DNA from 2 places in the Lactobacillus sp. 3B(2020) genome. Region 2 is predicted to be linked to the other one. Evidence: predicted binding sites of a transcription regulator. Region 2 holds the regulator's gene; the other holds the start of a gene.
What was found. The regulator CtsR, encoded in region 2, represses protease genes until heat stress. The targets are predictions, from matches to a motif close to TTGGTCAAAAAAGGTCAAANA.
Positions count from the first base shown of each region.

Region 1 (8,908 bases), 990 kb from region 2:
AGCTTTAGCATTAAACAGATCTTTTTTAACATGGTTATTTTCCAATAAGTCTTTAATTGGTCCCGTTGTTAATAAACTAGCATCCCGACTTGCGTACCATTGATCCCCATTACCAATCGCAAACCCTTTAATGGTCGCTAAATGATAGTTAGCTTCGGATTGTTCGATATGAATCGCCACCCGATCACCTAACTTAGCTAATGCCGATAGGTTTTCCTTAGTTAACACTTGAAATTTAACTTCGTCTTCTCCAGTTTGGGCAGGTAATTCTTCATCCCCAGTCCCCATTTTAGCCAAGAAGGATTTGAAATTTAGTTCTTGATATAAAGCAACTAAGGCATCCGTTTGTGGACCTTGATAAATTACATCAGCTAGTGAAATTGCGATTGGCGCATCTCGACGAATCCGAGCTAGATCTTGACATTGGTAAGCAATTGCTTTTTCATTAATCAGATTTTCTTTCCGCTTACTCTTCTTCATTTCATCTACATGAGCGTAAAGATTATCTAACGAACCGTATTCTTTAATCAAATTAATAGCTGTTTTTTCACCAATTTTCGTTACCCCAGGATAATTATCCGAAGTATCTCCCATTAAGGCTTTGACATCGATGAACTGAGTCGGAGTAACTCCTAACTTTTTAAGCATATAAGCTGGGGTAAAGTGTTCAGTTTGAGTAACTCCCTTTTTCGTAACTGCAACCGTAGTATGATCAGTTGCCAATTGGGTTAAGTCCCGATCCCCAGACACAATTAAAGTTTCGTACCCAGCTTCATCCCCTTGCTTGGCCAAAGTTCCAATAATATCATCAGCTTCATAGTCCTTTAATTCATAAGAATGCATCCCACAGGCTTCTACCAATTTCCGGACATAGGGGAATTGCTCACTCAATTCGCTAGGAGTCTTATCCCGGCCTCCCTTATAATCTTCAAACTTTTTCGTCCGAAAAGTTGTTTTACCGGTATCAAAGGCCACTAAGGCCGCATCAGGTTCAAAATTTGCCAGGATATGGTCCAACATTAATTTGAAACCATAAATAGCTGCCGTATGCAGGCCTTCTTGGTTAGTAAACCGTTCCATCTGCGTATGCATCGCAAAAAAGGCACGAAAAACAACACTATTTCCGTCAATTAAGAGTAATTTCTTTGGCATGTTAATAATCCTTTCCCGTCTTACTACTGCTTATTATTTTAACAGACCTGGTTTTCAAAATAAAAAAAGTGGGAAGAAATTTTTCTTTCCCACCCTCTTACATTTCTGAATTGTACACAGAAACTAAAACCGCAAATTAATCCCGGTTTGACATTCCAAAAATTTGAAGTAATTGAATAAAGAGGTTGATGAAATCAAGATAAAGTTGTAAAGCACCAACCACTGCTAAACCGCTCACTGAAGTTTGATTACCATATTGCAAGTACAAGTTCTTCATTTTCTGAGCATCCCATGCCGTAAGAACAACAAAGATAATCACGGCAATAAAGGAGAAGATGTAAGTGATCGCTGGACTTTGTAAGAACATATTAATAATCCAAGCAATTATTAAAGCAATTAAAGCTGCACTTGCTTGACTCCCGGCTCTTGAAAGGTCACGTTTAGTAACCGTTCCATAGATTGCCAAGTAAACAAAGATTGCGGCACTAGATAGAAAGGCAGCTGCAATATTAGCTCCCGTATAAGCTCCAGCAATTAAGGAAAATACAAAACCATAAATTACCGCTGTTACCATTAACATGATAAAGCTACCGACTGGATTTCGTTGGGCACTTGCACTAATCCCAAAAGTTAAGGCAATTGGGAGTAGTAGCATTAACCAAACCATCCCTGCATGCGCAGCAAAAAAGTTAACAACAACCACCCTAAAGGTTGTCATTGATAAATAAGCTGTAAGGGCCGATACTAACACTGCAAGGGCCATATTCCCGTACATCCGCGTTAAAAAACGGTTCAGCCCAACAGCATCAGTGTTTACTTCACGCCGTTGCGGTTCTTGCGAGAAAAGATTATTCAATTTTGTTCCTCCAATCAAGTTTGACTAACTTTGACGTTTACTATAGAAAATCTTAGCAAATCATTGATTCAAGTGCAAGAATCTTAAGCAATCCTTATCAAACTGAGGCTTTCCTCCCGCCACTAAAGTAACGGGTATCCAGCTTAATAATTATTAATGAATAATCTTGGTGTTTGGAAGTTCACCTATTTTTCCAGTAAAGCTTTAAATTGATCTTCGTACTTCTCGATATCACCAGCTCCCATGAAAACAAAGACCGCATTTTCATGGTTAAGAAGCTTTGTCATTGAATCAAGGTCAATTCCTTCACTGTTTGGCACAAGCTTTTCAAGGTCAGCACTTGAAATATTACCAGCGTTTTCCCGAATTGAACCAAAGATTGGAGTAACGTAAAGCTTGTCAGCAAGCGTCAGACTCTTCCCGAAATCAGTCAAATAAGCTTGAAGGCGTGAATAAGTATGTGGTTGGAAAATTGCCACTACTTCCCGTTCGGGATACTTTTGTCGGGCCGCATCCAAGGTCGCCTTAATTTCAGATGGGTGGTGAGCATAATCATCGATGATAATTTGACCATTAACATTACTTGCACTAAAGCGCCGCTTAACACCCGTAAAAGTAGCTAATTCCCGTTGAATTTCTTGCAAGTCAACCTTTTCAAAGTAAGCAACCGCAATCACCGCTAAGGCATTCAGCACACTGTGTTCCCCATATAAGTGAATTGTAAAGTCGCCTAACTTTTGCCCCTTAAAGTAAGCGGTGAAGTTAGAGCCTTCTGGCGTCCGTTCGATATTCTTAGCTTGGAAATCGTCTTGGTCACTTGTCCCATAGTAGTAGACTGGCACATCAACCTTGAGTTCCCGCAAACTAGGATCATCTCCCCAAGCAAAAATTGCCCGCTTGACTTGCTTTCCATAAGTTTCAAAAGAATCCTTAACATCGGCTAAATTCTTGAAAAAGTCAGGGTGATCAAAGTCAACATTGGTCATAATCGCATAGTCAGGATGGTAGGCCAAGAAGTGATCCCGGTATTCATCAGCTTCAAAGACAAAGAAACGGGCATCGGCTTGTCCATTCCCTTCGCCATCTCCAATCAAAAAGTTGGTAGTATCAACTCCCGACAAGACATGGGAGAGTAAGGCTGTCGTACTAGTCTTGCCGTGAGCCCCGGCGATCCCAATACTGGTATAACTAGCCACTAATTCTTCGACAGTTTCAGGATATGATTGAACAGTCAAACCTAGCTCCTTAGCCCGCACTACCTCTTCTTGGTCGTCTGGGAAAGCATTCCCCTTAACAATCGTCATCCCTGGCTTAATGTTAGTAGGATCAAAAGAATGAATTTGAATTCCCTTTGCTAAGAGTGGTCCTTGGGTAAAGGTTTCCTTCTCAATGTCTGATCCTTCGACTTCATTTCCAAGATCAAAAAGCACCTCAGCTAAGGCCGCCATCCCAGTCCCTTTGATGCCGACAAAATAATAATGTTTCTTTTCCATTTATTAACCCTTCCTACTTAAAAAGTTGGTTACCCTTTGTAAAGTCAAAGGCTGCACCTACTTCACCAAAATCAGCTGGTAAAATCAGTGCCCCTGGCTTTTGCGGCGCATTTTTGAGTTTTAATTCTCGGCCAGAACAAATCATCCCGTCACTTTCAACTCCAAGTAAGGCCCCCGGCCAAATAATTGATCCACTTGGCATCATTGTTCCAACATTGGCAACAACCACCTTAATCCCTTCTGCCATGTTTGGTGAACCACTAACAATTTGTTGTTTATGGTCGCCGAGATCAACTGTCGTAATGTGCAAATGATCAGACTTAGGATGATCAACCATCTTTTCAACAAAACCAATTTGAAAGTTAGGATACCGATTTGCGCTCAATTCATCGCGAAAGCCTGCTTTCATAAGTGCTCTATTCAGTTTGGCAATTTGATCATTATTTAAGTCAACGTTTCCGTTTACTCCAGTTTTTAATTCCGGCAAAATCTCACTAGCAGTTAAGAAGTTGTATCCAAGGAGACTCCCATCCTTGGCACCCTTAATTTGTACAATTTGGTCTTTTTGTGAAACAACATGGTCACCTGAACCCTTTGCGGTCATGACCACTAAAATATCGCCCAATTCCCCTGGGTTGTATCCTGCAACTAACATGGAATTTATTCCCTCACATTCTATTTAAATAAACTAAGTCTAAGTTTACCACACGAAACGGTTTCGGAATAAAAAAGGTGAAGAGAAAACTAATTTCTCCCCACCTTTTTCTTTAAAAAATAGAATTTAGGCGATTAAACCGTTTAAGAAAGTTTCAACTTGTTCCTTTGTTTTCCGATCTTTATTTACAAAGCGACCAATTTCTTTTCCATCTTCATAAACCACAAAACTAGGAATTCCCATAATTCCAAGATCAGCCGCAAGATCAATATTTTCATCCCGGTCAACCTTAATAAAAGTGTAATCAGCAAAATCAGCCTCAATTGATGGCATGGCTGGCTTAATGAAGTTACAGTCTGGGCACCAATCTGCCGTAAAGAAGAGCACATACTTGCCCTTTGCAACTTTTTGATTGAGTTCTGCTTGAGTCATTTTAGGTAAAGTTTCCATTATTTCCCCTCCTAGTTTTCTTACTAATTGTAAGTAATTATACACAGATTTTCATAAAAGTAAACCCGTTTGCTCAATCTCTTGAGCGATTATTTGGGACTAAATCAATCTTATGATACAATAATAATACTTTAAAAGAGAGAAGTGAGGTAAGTAATGGAAAGTTCCAATTCGCCAGTTAATCCCTGGTTAATACCAGTTACCTTAGGACTATCCGGTTTTGCTGGCTTCGTCGCTGGCAAGATCTTTGGGGATCGGAAATTAAACCCCAACTCAATTTTAAAAGCCATTATGAGTGATTTTAAAAAGGAAGGCCCTATTAGCGGGAGTTGGATTAATCACCAAGCAAAGCCATTTCAACGTTTTGCAATTCGCACCTCGGCTTATGAAGGTGGAATTACCCGCCAAGAAGACGACCAACTCACCACCTACCAGTTCTGGGCTGATGCCTACACTGGTTCAATTCTAGAAATGAAACGGGTTGCTAAATGAGGTCAGGAGAAAACCTCGCAATGACCTGCAAAAAATTAAGTAGAACGAAAAAAGCTCCGCTAAGCAATCGCCCTCCAGATAAGAGGGTGATTGCTGGTGGAGCTTTTTTTGCTTACGATAATTTAAAAGTTATATCAGCTACGTTCTAACTTTTATTAGTGGCCTTCGTTGAGTTTGCTCATCATCTTAATTTTTACTAGTTAGTCTTACTTTCGATCTGGAATATGAGCAGTTACCTTGTAAATTGGTTGCCCCAATTCACTGAATTTTTGTTCATATTCGGTTTCCACATTACCTTCATTTTCATCGGAATGGTGAAGATCCAACCAAACCCCATCAAATACCAAGCCATAGTTATTAAAACTGGTTAATGAGTATTCAAAAAAGCCTTGGTTATCAGTTTTAAGTTCGATCTTACCATGCGGTTTCAAAACGCGCTCATAGTTTGCTAAAAAGCTCTTGTAAGTAAGCCGTCGCTTTTCATGGCGCGTTTTTGGCCATGGATCAGAAAAATTGAGGTAAATTCGATCAATGGAGTGATCTTCAAAGAAGGTTTCTAACCCGGCACCGTTGGCCCGAATTAGTTGGAGGTTTGGTAACTCTTCAGGTAAAGCCTTCTTTAATGCAATGGCAGCGACCGTACTTTCAATTTCAAGACCAATAAAATTAATCTCTGGATGGGCTTTAGCCATCCCAATAATAAATTGGCCTTTTCCCATTCCAACTTCAAGTTGAATTGGTTGCGACTTTTCAAACCGACCTTGCCAATGGCCCTTGACGGTTTCACCATTCAAAACCATCTTTTCCGGGTGAGCTTCCATCAACGGTTCAGCCCATTTTTTGTGTTTAACCCGCATAAATTCGCTCCTTACTTATTTTATTCGTATTTTCAAATAATAACGGTTTAGTAGCCAAACTTCAACCATGGCTAAGATAAGATTTAACCCCTGGTGACTAAGTGAAAAATGGCCATGTCCAATTGAACTTGCCCCAATCACAATTAAAAGACCAACACAAATCATTATTTTCAACAATAATTTTTCAAAAGCTTGGTGTTGTTCGCTTGCTGAAACCGGGAATAGATGGGTGAAGGCAATTTGATCATATTGGTGGTAAAAAGGCATCAATTGGGTTGCAACCAAGTAAATAAACAATAACATTAAAGCCGTATTTAACCACGGTACCGTAACAAAATAAGTTACGATCATTGCCACTAGCGTCAAACGCATGACTAGATTTCCAACATCAACATTGCGGACAAAGCCATGACCATATAAATAACTCCATGGACCTTCACCCTTAGCTAGCCAATTTATTAAGCCACTTAACCACTGCCGCCGTTTCACTTTTCCTTGGACGCTTGGGACGTCAGTAAATAGGTTGAAGAAGCGGTAAACACTATCCATTCGTTGCATCTCGACTGCTGTTGCTAAACGCCAATTAATCTCAGTTTGCTGGCGGACCCGAAGTAAAGTTATACCTAAAAGGATTATAGCAACAATTAGGCCAACTAAGGGATACCAGATGGTAAGACCCCAAATCACCATGGGTTCAGTCCATTGCATAATTTTTGCAACCTGCGGCAATTTTTTTAGGCCAAAGCTAATTGTTTGCCGTGCTCGCAACAGCCATAAGGCCTTCGTCAATAATGCAACCAGAATGAAGTAAAATAAATCAACTTGATGATAAGCAACAACCCGCCAATAAAGTGGTAAGCAAACCGCTAAACCAGCTAAACTAATAATTCCAGCTCGCCAATAGCTATACCACCATGCTTGTTTAAAATATGGATTAAATTGACTTGTCTGAGGTAATAAAACGACTGGATCAGCTTTTTCAACTAAGGTAGCCAAACGCCCAATTTGACTCACCAAAACTAGCCAAATTACGATCAATGGCCGAACCCAAACTGCACCAGTGGTAACTTTAGGTAACCATTGGGCATAACTATAGGCCAAAGCACCAAACAAAAAGAAAAGGGCAATGACGAAATGATCATTAAAAACTAGTCGCCAATATTTTAGTAAGTGTGTCAAATGACTTTGCTTTCGGGTTTTAAACAAGGCGCTCATTACGCGTCCCCCCTTGCAATCGCTAGGTAAATATCATCTAAACTTGCGTTTGGATCAGTTGCTTGCGCCTTCAATTCAGCAAGAGTTCCCTTCGCTCGAACGTGACCATCATTTAATAAGACAAACCGATCACAGTATCGTTGCGCCGTATCCAAAACGTGAGTTGACATTAGGATTGCTGCTCCCGCTTCTTTACGTACTTGAATTAAGGCTAATAAATCCTTAACAGCTAGTGGATCCAACCCATAAAATGGTTCGTCAACGATAAAAAGCTTAGCATCCGTTAAGAAGGCCATGACAATCATAACCTTTTGCTTCATCCCCTTGGAAAAGTCTGCGGGAAACCAATCTAACTTATTAGCTAAACGGAAAGTTGTTAGTAGTTTCTTAGCCCGTTCCCAGGCAACTTTTTCATTAAGTTGATAAGCCTTAATCGTTAATTCTAAATGTTCACGGAGGGTTAATTCTGGGTATAAAATTGGAGTTTCTGGAACATAAGCAATTTGCTTTTTATATTTAATTGGTGATGTTGCCAGATCAATTCCATTTAAACTAATTTGACCACTAAACGGTTTTAGCAATCCAATTATATGGTTAATGGTCGTTGATTTACCAGCCCCATTTAAGCCAATTAAACCAACTAATTCACCAGCTGGGACATCAAAACTAACTTGATGAAGGACTGGTAATTGAGAGTAACCACCAGTTAGATTTTCAATTTTTAATGCCATATGAATTCCCTTCTAAAAAGTTCTAATATAAAATCAGTATACCACAATGAGTTGCGGTATACTGGTAGTATACTTATGTTAACTATAATAGAAACGAGGCGGAAATATGACTGATTGCATCTTTTGTAAGATTATTAATGGTGAAATTCCAAGTTACAAAATATATGAAGACGATGTCGTGTACGCATTTTTGGACATCTCCCAAGCCACTCCAGGTCACACGCTCGTAGTGCCAAAAAAACACGTTAAGGATATTTTTGAATATGATGAAGATCTTGCCGCAGCAGTTTTTGCCCGGATTCCAAAGATTGCACGGGCGGTTAAAGCATCAAACTCCGAAATTATTGGAATGAACATTTTAAATAACAATGGTAAGGCTGCTTATCAATCAGTCTTCCATTCCCATATTCACTTACTCCCACGTTACGCTGACGATAAGTTTAGCATGACTTTCATTAACAACGAGGAAGATTATGACGAAGCTAAATACAAAGCTGTTCAAGATGCCATTCGATCACAATTTAAAGACTAGATGGTATCAAGAAAAAGATGATCTCTTAAAATTAAGAACCGAATGGTGGACAGTTGTTCACGCTAAGAAGCAACTTACCCTTAATTTTAAGCAACTTCGCCAAACTAGTTCAGATGCACTTTCAGAATTAGAACCACTGCTTAAGAAGGCCGAGGTTTTTGGGCACCAAGCTCGTGAAAAATTGAGAAAATAACAAAAGACTGAGGAAAAATCTGGTTTTTTCCTCAGTCTTTATTTATCTCCCCATATTTCACGGAAATACGGTCAAAAAATTTCCCCAACAACTTCTTTGGGTATCACACCACAAGTTCTATTAAAGTGGTACTACTTTGAAGAACTAGATGAAGTTGTGGAAGCCGTACTTGATGAAGTACTAAGATAATCGTCTAGGATGTTCGAAAGATCCTTATCCTTAATCGAAACATTTCCTTTCTTCAATACTTTCGAGATGACCTTCTTCATGAATGAGGAGTCA
Region 1 is NZ_CP047410.1:762,278-771,185, reverse strand. It holds gene polA (DNA polymerase I) at 1-1,152, opposite strand, end outside; gene GTO83_RS03725 (Bax inhibitor-1/YccA family protein) at 1,289-2,008, opposite strand; gene murC (UDP-N-acetylmuramate--L-alanine ligase) at 2,194-3,501, opposite strand; gene ytpR (YtpR family tRNA-binding protein) at 3,515-4,156, opposite strand; gene GTO83_RS03710 (thioredoxin family protein) at 4,283-4,606, opposite strand; gene GTO83_RS03705 (hypothetical protein) at 4,763-5,098, shown strand; gene trmB (tRNA (guanosine(46)-N7)-methyltransferase TrmB) at 5,305-5,955, opposite strand; gene GTO83_RS03695 (ABC transporter permease) at 5,971-7,170, opposite strand; gene GTO83_RS03690 (ABC transporter ATP-binding protein) at 7,170-7,901, opposite strand; gene GTO83_RS03685 (HIT family protein) at 8,008-8,433, shown strand; gene GTO83_RS03680 (hypothetical protein) at 8,405-8,626, shown strand; gene GTO83_RS03675 (peptidylprolyl isomerase) at 8,758-8,908, opposite strand, start outside.
Region 1: the regulator CtsR is predicted to act here: its motif matches at 2,026-2,046, upstream of GTO83_RS03725 (Bax inhibitor-1/YccA family protein).

Region 2 (8,908 bases):
CTTTGCAATTTTTACTTGTAAATCACGATAGAGGTTTTGATGCATCGCTTGGTGTAATTTAGCCAATTGTAACCCGGTCGTTGTTAATTGATAATAGATGCTTTTTTGATTATTTGGATGACGTTGGCTAGTTACGAGATGAAGATTAACAAGGTGCTTGGCTGCTCGGGTCGTCCCACTCCGGCTAACTCCGATCCTTGCAGCCAGTTCAGTACCGTTAAGCTCTTTGGCAGTACTAAGCTGATCAAGAATGTGATAACCTACGATTGCGATTTGGGGAATTAAAGCCGCTTGTTCATCATCTATTGCGTGGGCTAACATCCATGTTTGAGCCTCACTTAGATCGGTTTTCCGTTGATTACGTAAGGTAGCGATTAGAATCGTAATTTCCTGAATTTTCGGGTCCATTTTAAATCCTTTCGGCAATTTTTTCGGCTTGATCAAAACAATAACTTAAGATCTTTTCGCCGTCTGCATTTCCCCAGTCTAACCCTTCAACAAAGATTTGGTGGTAACTATTTTCTTGAATCCCAAATAAACTCATTATCGTTTTAAGGTACATTGATCCTAGATCGAGCTTTGCTTGAGGGATACCAGTGTATTGATCACCACTAGCTTGAATATGAACGACTGACTTATCTTTTAGGAGACCAACTGGACCAGCTGAAGTGTATTTGAAGGTTTTATGGGGGACAGCAATTAGGTCAATGTACTGTTTCAACTCGGCAGGTAGGAAAAGGTTGTACATTGGATTAGTGAAAACATATTTGTCAGCTGCCAAAAACTCGTTTAACCACGCTTGATGTTCTTGAAAATTAATTTCTTCGTCTATCGCTAAGGGCGCATGTTGACGTTGCTTTTCTCGAATAGTCAACGTAGTAGTGTTAAGTGGGGGCACCGGCTTTGTGAAAAGATCTCGAATAATAATTTTATCACTCGGGTGGATTTGCTGATAGTGATTTAAAAAGTGCCGTTGAACTTGAAGGGAATAGCTTTTGGAAACGTGGGGATGCGCTTGAACCACTAATAAAGTTGCCATAATTAATAACCTCACTTTAAATTATTGTTGCTTAGTAACAAAACATGGATGATTGTAATCTGATTATTGTTGCGAGTCAACAATAATTTATCTTTCTTAAAATTTAGTACCAATCCAAGCAAAATCCGGGAAAAGTCAGTAAAATGTGGTATTATTAAGGTCAAGATTAGTCAAGAAGGGAGCTGAAATCAGTGGAAGAACGGAGTATCTCAGACGTGATTGAGGCTTATTTGAAATCCATCTTAGGTAACGATCCGCAAATTGAAATTCGCCGGGCGGAAATTGCGGATCATTTTGATGTTGTTCCCTCACAAATTAATTATGTGATTAAGACGCGGTTTAATCTTCAAAATGGTTACTTAGTTCAAAGTAAGCGTGGCGGTGGCGGATATATTCGAATCGAACGGGTTAACTTGCTTGCCGATGAAGATGTTCTTCAAATGGTGATTGATAATATTGGTGAAGCAATTAGTGAAAAGGATGCTATTAAAATTATTAATACCCTCTATGAAGAAAAATTAATCTCCCATCGTGAAGGGGATTTAATGTTGGTAGCAATTGATAAGGCAACCCTTAAACAGCCGACGCACCAAGCGGAAGATCAGTTGCGGGCGCGGATTTTAGTTGCGCTTTTGACGCGGCTTCGCTATGAATAATAAAGGGGATATCAATGGACGATAACTTTTACACACCAAATGCGCGGGCGGTGCTAGATTTAGCCCGGGAACAGGCAGTTTACTTTAAACATCAAGCAATTGGAACGGAACACCTACTATTAGCCCTTAGCATAGAAAATAGTGGCGTGGCAGCGGAAGTTCTTAACCAATTCAATATTTCGAGTGATGATGTCCGCGCTGAAATTGAGCGGTTTACGGGCTATGGAACTTTGGGTTCATCAAACCTTGATGAATATTTACCGGCTTCACCGAAGTTACGGGTTATTTTGCGATTGGCAACCCAATTAGCACACCAAATGAACGCAAATCGCGTTGGAACTGAGCATTTACTTCTGGCCCTTTTGAGCGATGAAACAATTTTATCATCGCGCATTTTAACCAATTTAGATGTTAATATTCAACAAGCTCGCCGGACCTTGGTTCATAAATTAGGCAAAGCTGCTTCGCAAGCAATGAACCAGCGGGGGTCACGCCGGGCCACTTCAGCCACGCCAACTCTTGATAAGCTGGGGCGTGACTTAACTAATCGGGCTACTGCTGATGACTTAGAAACGGTCGTTGGTCGGGATAAAGAAATTAAGCGGATGATTCAGCTTCTTAGCCGGAAGACGAAAAATAATCCAGTTTTGGTTGGTGAGCCAGGAGTTGGGAAAACCGCAATCGTTGAAGGCTTAGCCCAACGGATTATCAAGAAACAAGTTCCCGATAATTTAATCAATAAACGTTTGGTTGCCTTAGATATGGGGACCCTCGTTGCTGGAACTAAATTCCGGGGTGAGTTTGAAGAACGATTAAAAAAGGTCCTGACAGAAATTTATCAAAGTGGGGATGTGATCCTCTTTGTTGATGAATTACACACGGTAGTTGGTGCTGGGGGAGCAGAAGGTGCCCTTGACGCATCGAATATTTTAAAGCCCGCGCTTGCCCGGGGGGAACTCCAGTTGATTGGGGCAACTACTTTAGATGAGTATCAAAAATACATCGAAAAGGATGCGGCTTTGGAGCGGCGGTTTGCCAAGGTGATGGTTGAAGAACCAACTAAGGAACAAACCGAAGCGATCCTGAAAGGAATCCGGCCGGCGTATGAAGAACACCATCATTTGAAGATTACTGATGATGCTTTAAGGGCAGCTGTTGAACTTTCAACGCGTTATATTGCTGACCGTTTTCTTCCTGATAAGGCAATTGATCTTGTTGATGAAGCTTCTGCGATGGTGCGGATTGATGCTGATCGGCTTGATGATCAGACCCAATCGTTAATCCATGAATTGAGCAACCTTCGCCAAGCAAAAGAAGCAGCAATTGAAGAACAAAACTTTGATCGGGCAGCTAGTTTGCGCCAAGATGAACTGAACTTAAAAGCCGACCTTAATGAACGCTTAGCTAAGCAAAAGGCCAAGTTAAATGCTAAGCAACCAAAAGTAAGTGCAGAAGATATTGCCGTTGTTGTAGCAGATTGGACAGGGGTACCGGTAACCCAACTTAAGCGGAAAGAAGAAGACCGTTTAGTTAATCTTGAAAAGATCCTTCACCAACGGGTAATCGGCCAGGATGAGGCAGTGAGTGCAATTTCTCGGGCGATCCGCCGGTCACGGAGTGGTTTGAAAGATCCGCGGCGCCCAATTGGTTCCTTTATGTTCCTTGGTCCAACCGGGGTTGGAAAGACCGAACTAGCCAAGGCGCTAGCGGCAACGGTTTTTGGTTCTGAAGACAACTTAATTCGGATCGATATGTCTGAATACCAGGAACGGTATAGTACGAGTCGCTTAGTTGGAGCGGCTCCTGGATACGTTGGTTATGAAGAAGGGGGCCAGTTAACCGAAAAGGTTCGTCAACATCCATACTCCGTTGTCCTCCTTGATGAAGCGGAAAAAGCTAATCCTGAAGTCTTCAACTTACTGTTACAAGTTCTTGATGACGGTTATTTAACTGACGCTAAGGGCCGGAAAGTTGACTTTAAGAATACGATCTTGATCATGACTTCAAACCTTGGAGCGACCCAACTTCAAGATGAAAAGACGGTCGGCTTTGGCAATCAGCCAGCAAGTGATGATTATGGAGCGATGAAGGCGACGATTAATCAACAATTGAAACTTCATTACCGGCCGGAATTCTTAAACCGAATTGATGAAACGATCGTTTTCCATTCATTATCAAAGGAAAACTTACATCAAATTGTCAAGTTAATGACTAAGCAACTGGTTAGTCGCCTATCCCAACAAGCGATTGATCTTCGATTAACCCCTGCAGCAATTGATCTAATTGCAGCGAAAGGTTATCAACCAGCATACGGTGCTCGACCAATAAGAAGAGCCATTCAAACGCTAGTCGAAGACCCCTTAAGTCTACAACTTTTGGATCATGAAATTAAACCTGGTGAAAAGGTTACCATCGGGGCTAGAAAGGGAAAGTTAACTTTTACTGCTCAAAATAAAAGATCGTAATTCAATTCTTTATAATCTTAATTAAAATCCATATAAGCGAACCCTCAACTTTAAAAATTAAATTTGGGGGTCGTTTTTTTTTTTTTTTTATAAGTTTTATTGGTGGCGTGGCGTTTAACGATTGACAAATGATAGCGGTAGATAAATAATAATTAATGCTGTGGGAGTATGTTAAATCGAGATAATCGATTTTTTGCATAGAATAGGAGCGTTTAAAAAATGAGACGAGCTGAACAATTGGCCAAAACACGAAATGCGATCTTAACGACGGCAACAAAATTATTTTTGGAACATGGTTTTGCTGGAACGTCAACCCGGGATATTGCTAAGCAAATTGGGATTACCCAACCCGCTTTGTATCATCATTTTACAGATAAGGAAGAACTCTACCTTACAGTTCTGACTGAACTTTGTGGAAAGGTCCGTCAAGAAACCAACAAGGTTTTACGGAAAACAGACCTTACCCCTGAAGAACGGCTTTACCGGATTGCAAAAGTTTACTTGAAGTACCATCCATTAAATATCTATGCTCAATATCAAGCGGCATTACGGCAATTGACGCCAAGTGCACAACATAAGTTGAACATGATTTTTACGATGGATTATCTTGAACCGTTATCTGAATACTTTAAGTTGCCAGATGTTAAACTTCGACCGGATTTAATGCCAAAGGAAGCTGCTGAACTGCTGATTGCAAGTTTAGCTCCCTTGTTTGGGACATTCCAAAAAATCGGAGGTCGGTCATTAAATGCCGAACAACGCCAACGGTTGATTATTGATGCTATTATCACTGGACTGACTGATCAAGCCCACCAAGATGATCGCAAATAGATAAGCAAAAGCAGTTGCTTGGAAGGGAGAGCCGAGCAATTGCTTTTTCTTTCCATATAATGAATCTTTTTCTTGACTATTGAATTTAATTAGTGTACTTTATTCACTGTATGTAATTGTGATTTCAATGCGACTGGCGATCTCTTGTCCGTCAGCCACTTTATAAAAAACCAAAGGCAATTTTTTAGGTTGCTTTTGGATTTTTTTTGCTCAAAAGTAGGCTTTTGGACGAAATGTAATCAAAATGTAACATTGAATCACCCAACAAACTTAGAGAGGTGAATAGTTTGGCCGGACATTTAGTGAAATACGGTAAGCACCGTACTCGTCGTAGTTATTCCCGGATCAAGGAAGTCCTTGATCTCCCGAACTTGATTGAAATTCAAACTGATTCTTACAATTGGTTCATGGATAAAGGTTTGCGTGAAATGTTTGATGACATCATGCCAATCGATGATTTCCAAGGCAAGCTTTCTTTGGAGTTCGTTGATTACCAACTCCTAGAACCAAAGTATACTGTTGATGAAGCTCGTGAACACGACGCTAATTATTCTGCGCCCCTACATGTTACTTTGCGGTTAACTAACCACGAAACTGGTGAAATCAAGTCCCAAGATGTTTTCTTTGGTGATTTCCCATTAATGACCAAGCAAGGGACCTTTATTATTAACGGTGCTGAACGGGTTATTGTTTCCCAATTGGTTCGTTCCCCAGGGGTTTACTACAACTCAGAAACGGACAAAAATGGTCGGCCAAACTACGGAGCTAACTTCATTCCGAACCGTGGGGCTTGGCTTGAGTACGAAACTGATGCAAAGGGGATTTCCTATGTCCGGATTGACCGGACACGGAAGCTTCCAATGACAGAATTAGTTCGTGCTCTTGGGTTCGGTTCTGATGATGAAATTATCGATATCCTTGGCGGAAATAGTGATTCCTTAGCAGCTACAATTGATAAGGACGTTCACAAGAACCCTGAGGATTCCCGGGTTGAAGAAGCTTTGAAGGATATTTACGAACGGCTTCGTCCTGGTGAACCAAAGACGGCTGACTCTGCGCGTAGTCTTTTAAATGCTCGCTTCTTCGATCCAAAGCGTTACGATATGGCACCAGTTGGTCGTTACAAGACCAACAAGAAGTTGAACATGCGTTACCGTTTACTTGGCTTGACTTTGGCGGAAACTTTGGCTGATCCCGAGACTGGCGAAATTCTTGCCCAAAAAGGTGACGTTGTAACGAAGGAAGTTTTGAAGAAGTTGGAACCAGCTTTGGCTCAAGACGACTTCAAGATGATTACTTACACCCCATCTGACGAAGCGGTTGTTACGGAACCGGTTAAGCTTCAAAAGATCTTGGTTTACTCCAAGAATGATCCTGAACGGATTGTGCCAATCGTTGCTAATGGTCACATTCCATTGGAACTTAAGCACATCCAACCAGCTGATATCATCGCTTCCGTTAACTACTTCTTCAACTTACAAGACGGAATCGGATCAACCGATGATATTGACCACTTGGGGAACCGGCGGATTCGTTCCGTTGGAGAATTACTCCAAAACCAATTCCGGATTGGGTTAGCTCGGATGGAACGGGTTGTTCGCGAACGGATGTCAATTCAAGATATTAACACCGTTACCCCACAACAATTAATCAACATTCGGCCAGTTGTTGCTGCCATTAAGGAATTCTTTGGATCTTCTCAACTTTCTCAATTTATGGACCAAACGAACCCACTTGGGGAATTGAACCACAAGCGGCGGCTGTCTGCTTTAGGACCCGGTGGTTTAACCCGGGACCGGGCCGGATATGAAGTGCGGGACGTACACTACACCCACTATGGCCGGATGTGTCCAATTGAAACACCAGAAGGTCCAAACATTGGGTTGATCAATAACCTTTCCACTTATGCTCGGGTTAATAAGTACGGCTTTATTGAAACGCCATACCGGCGGGTTTCATGGGAAACACACAAGGTTACTGATAAGATCGACTACTTAACTGCCGATGAAGAAGATAACTACATCATTGCCCAAGCCAACACGAAGTTAAACGAAGATGGTTCCTTCGCTGAAGAAGAAATTATGTGCCGTGATAAGGAAGACTACATCACAACTTCCGCTGAAAACGTTGACTACATGGACGTTTCCCCTAAGCAAGTAGTTTCGGTTGCTTCTGCATGTATTCCATTCTTGGAAAATGATGACTCTAACCGGGCCTTGATGGGGGCTAATATGCAACGGCAAGCAGTTCCTTTGATTGACCCTCACGCTGCTTTAATCGGGACGGGGATTGAATACAAGGCTGCTCACGACTCTGGGGTTGCTTTGATTGCTAAGAATCCTGGGACAGTTGAATACGTTGATGCTCGCCAGATTCGGATTCGTCAAGAAGACGGCACGCTTGATACTTACAAGCTAATGAAGTTCCGGCGTTCAAACGGTGGTAAGAACTATAATCAACGGCCAATCGTTAAGGTCGGGGATGCAATTGATGCTGATGAAGTAATTGCCGACGGTCCAGCAATGGATCAAGGGGAATTAGCGCTTGGCCAAAACCCATTGATCGCTTTCATGACTTGGCAAGGGTACAACTTCGAAGATGCCATCGCCATTTCCGAACGATTAGTTAAGGATGACGTTTACACATCTATTCACATTGAATCATATGAATCTGAAGCACGGGAAACTAAGCTCGGACCAGAAGAAATGACTCGTGAATTGCCTAATGTTGGGGCTGATGCTTTGAAGAACCTTGATGAGACTGGAGTTATTCGGATTGGTTCTGAAGTTCACGATGGTGACATCCTAGTTGGTAAGGTTACGCCAAAAGGAGTAACTGAATTATCTGCTGAAGAACGACTCTTACACGCTATCTTTGGTGAAAAGTCACGTGAAGTTCGGGACACGTCACTTCGGGTGCCACACGGTGGTGGCGGAATCATCCAAGACGTTAAGATCTTCACTCGTGAAAACGGGGACGAACTAGCCCCTGGAGTTAACAAGATGGTGCGGGTTTACATCGCCCAAAAGCGGAAGCTTCAAGTCGGTGATAAGATGTCCGGTCGGCACGGTAACAAGGGGACGGTTTCCATTGTTATTCCAGAAGAAGATATGCCATTTATGCCAGATGGGACCCCAATCGACATCATGTTGAGTCCAATGGGTGTGCCATCCCGGATGAATATCGGTCAAGTTATTGAACTTCACTTGGGGATGGCTGCTCGTCAACTTGGTATCCACATTGCGACGCCAGTCTTTGATGGGGCAACTGATAAGGATGTTTGGGAAGCCGTTAAAGAAGCTGGCTTGCCATCAGACGGGAAGACGATTCTTTATGATGGTCGGACTGGTGAACCATTCGAAAACCGGATTGCTGTTGGGGTCATGAACTACCTTAAGCTGGCCCACATGGCTGATGACAAGATTCACGCTCGTTCAATTGGACCTTACTCCTTAGTTACGCAACAACCACTTGGTGGGAAGGCTCAATTTGGTGGTCAGCGTTTTGGTGAAATGGAAGTTTGGGCCCTTGAAGCATACGGGGCCGCTTACACCCTTCAAGAAATTTTAACTTACAAGTCTGATGACGTGGTTGGTCGGGTTAATACTTACGATGCCATCATCAACGGTGAACGGATTCCAAAGCCAGGGGTTCCAGAATCATTCCGGGTCTTGGTTAAGGAATTACAATCCCTTGGGTTAGATATGAAGGTCTTAGATGGCGACCACAAGGAAGTTCAACTTAAGAACGAAGATGAAGAAGTAATTGACGTACGCAAGCGCGCTCAAGCTAACCGTCAAAACAATGATGAAGTAAAGCCAGCTCAAACTACGCCAAATGAAGTTAATGCTGACTAAAGAATAAGGAGGATTGCCCTTTGATTGACGTCAATAAATTTGAAAGTATGCAGATCGCTT
Region 2 is NZ_CP047410.1:1,756,440-1,765,347, reverse strand. It holds gene GTO83_RS08860 (MarR family transcriptional regulator) at 1-408, opposite strand, end outside; gene GTO83_RS08855 (FMN-dependent NADH-azoreductase) at 410-1,039, opposite strand; gene GTO83_RS08850 (CtsR family transcriptional regulator) at 1,231-1,695, shown strand; gene GTO83_RS08845 (ATP-dependent Clp protease ATP-binding subunit) at 1,710-4,160, shown strand; gene GTO83_RS08840 (TetR/AcrR family transcriptional regulator) at 4,380-4,991, shown strand; gene GTO83_RS08835 (DNA-directed RNA polymerase subunit beta) at 5,270-8,848, shown strand; gene rpoC (DNA-directed RNA polymerase subunit beta') at 8,869-8,908, shown strand, end outside.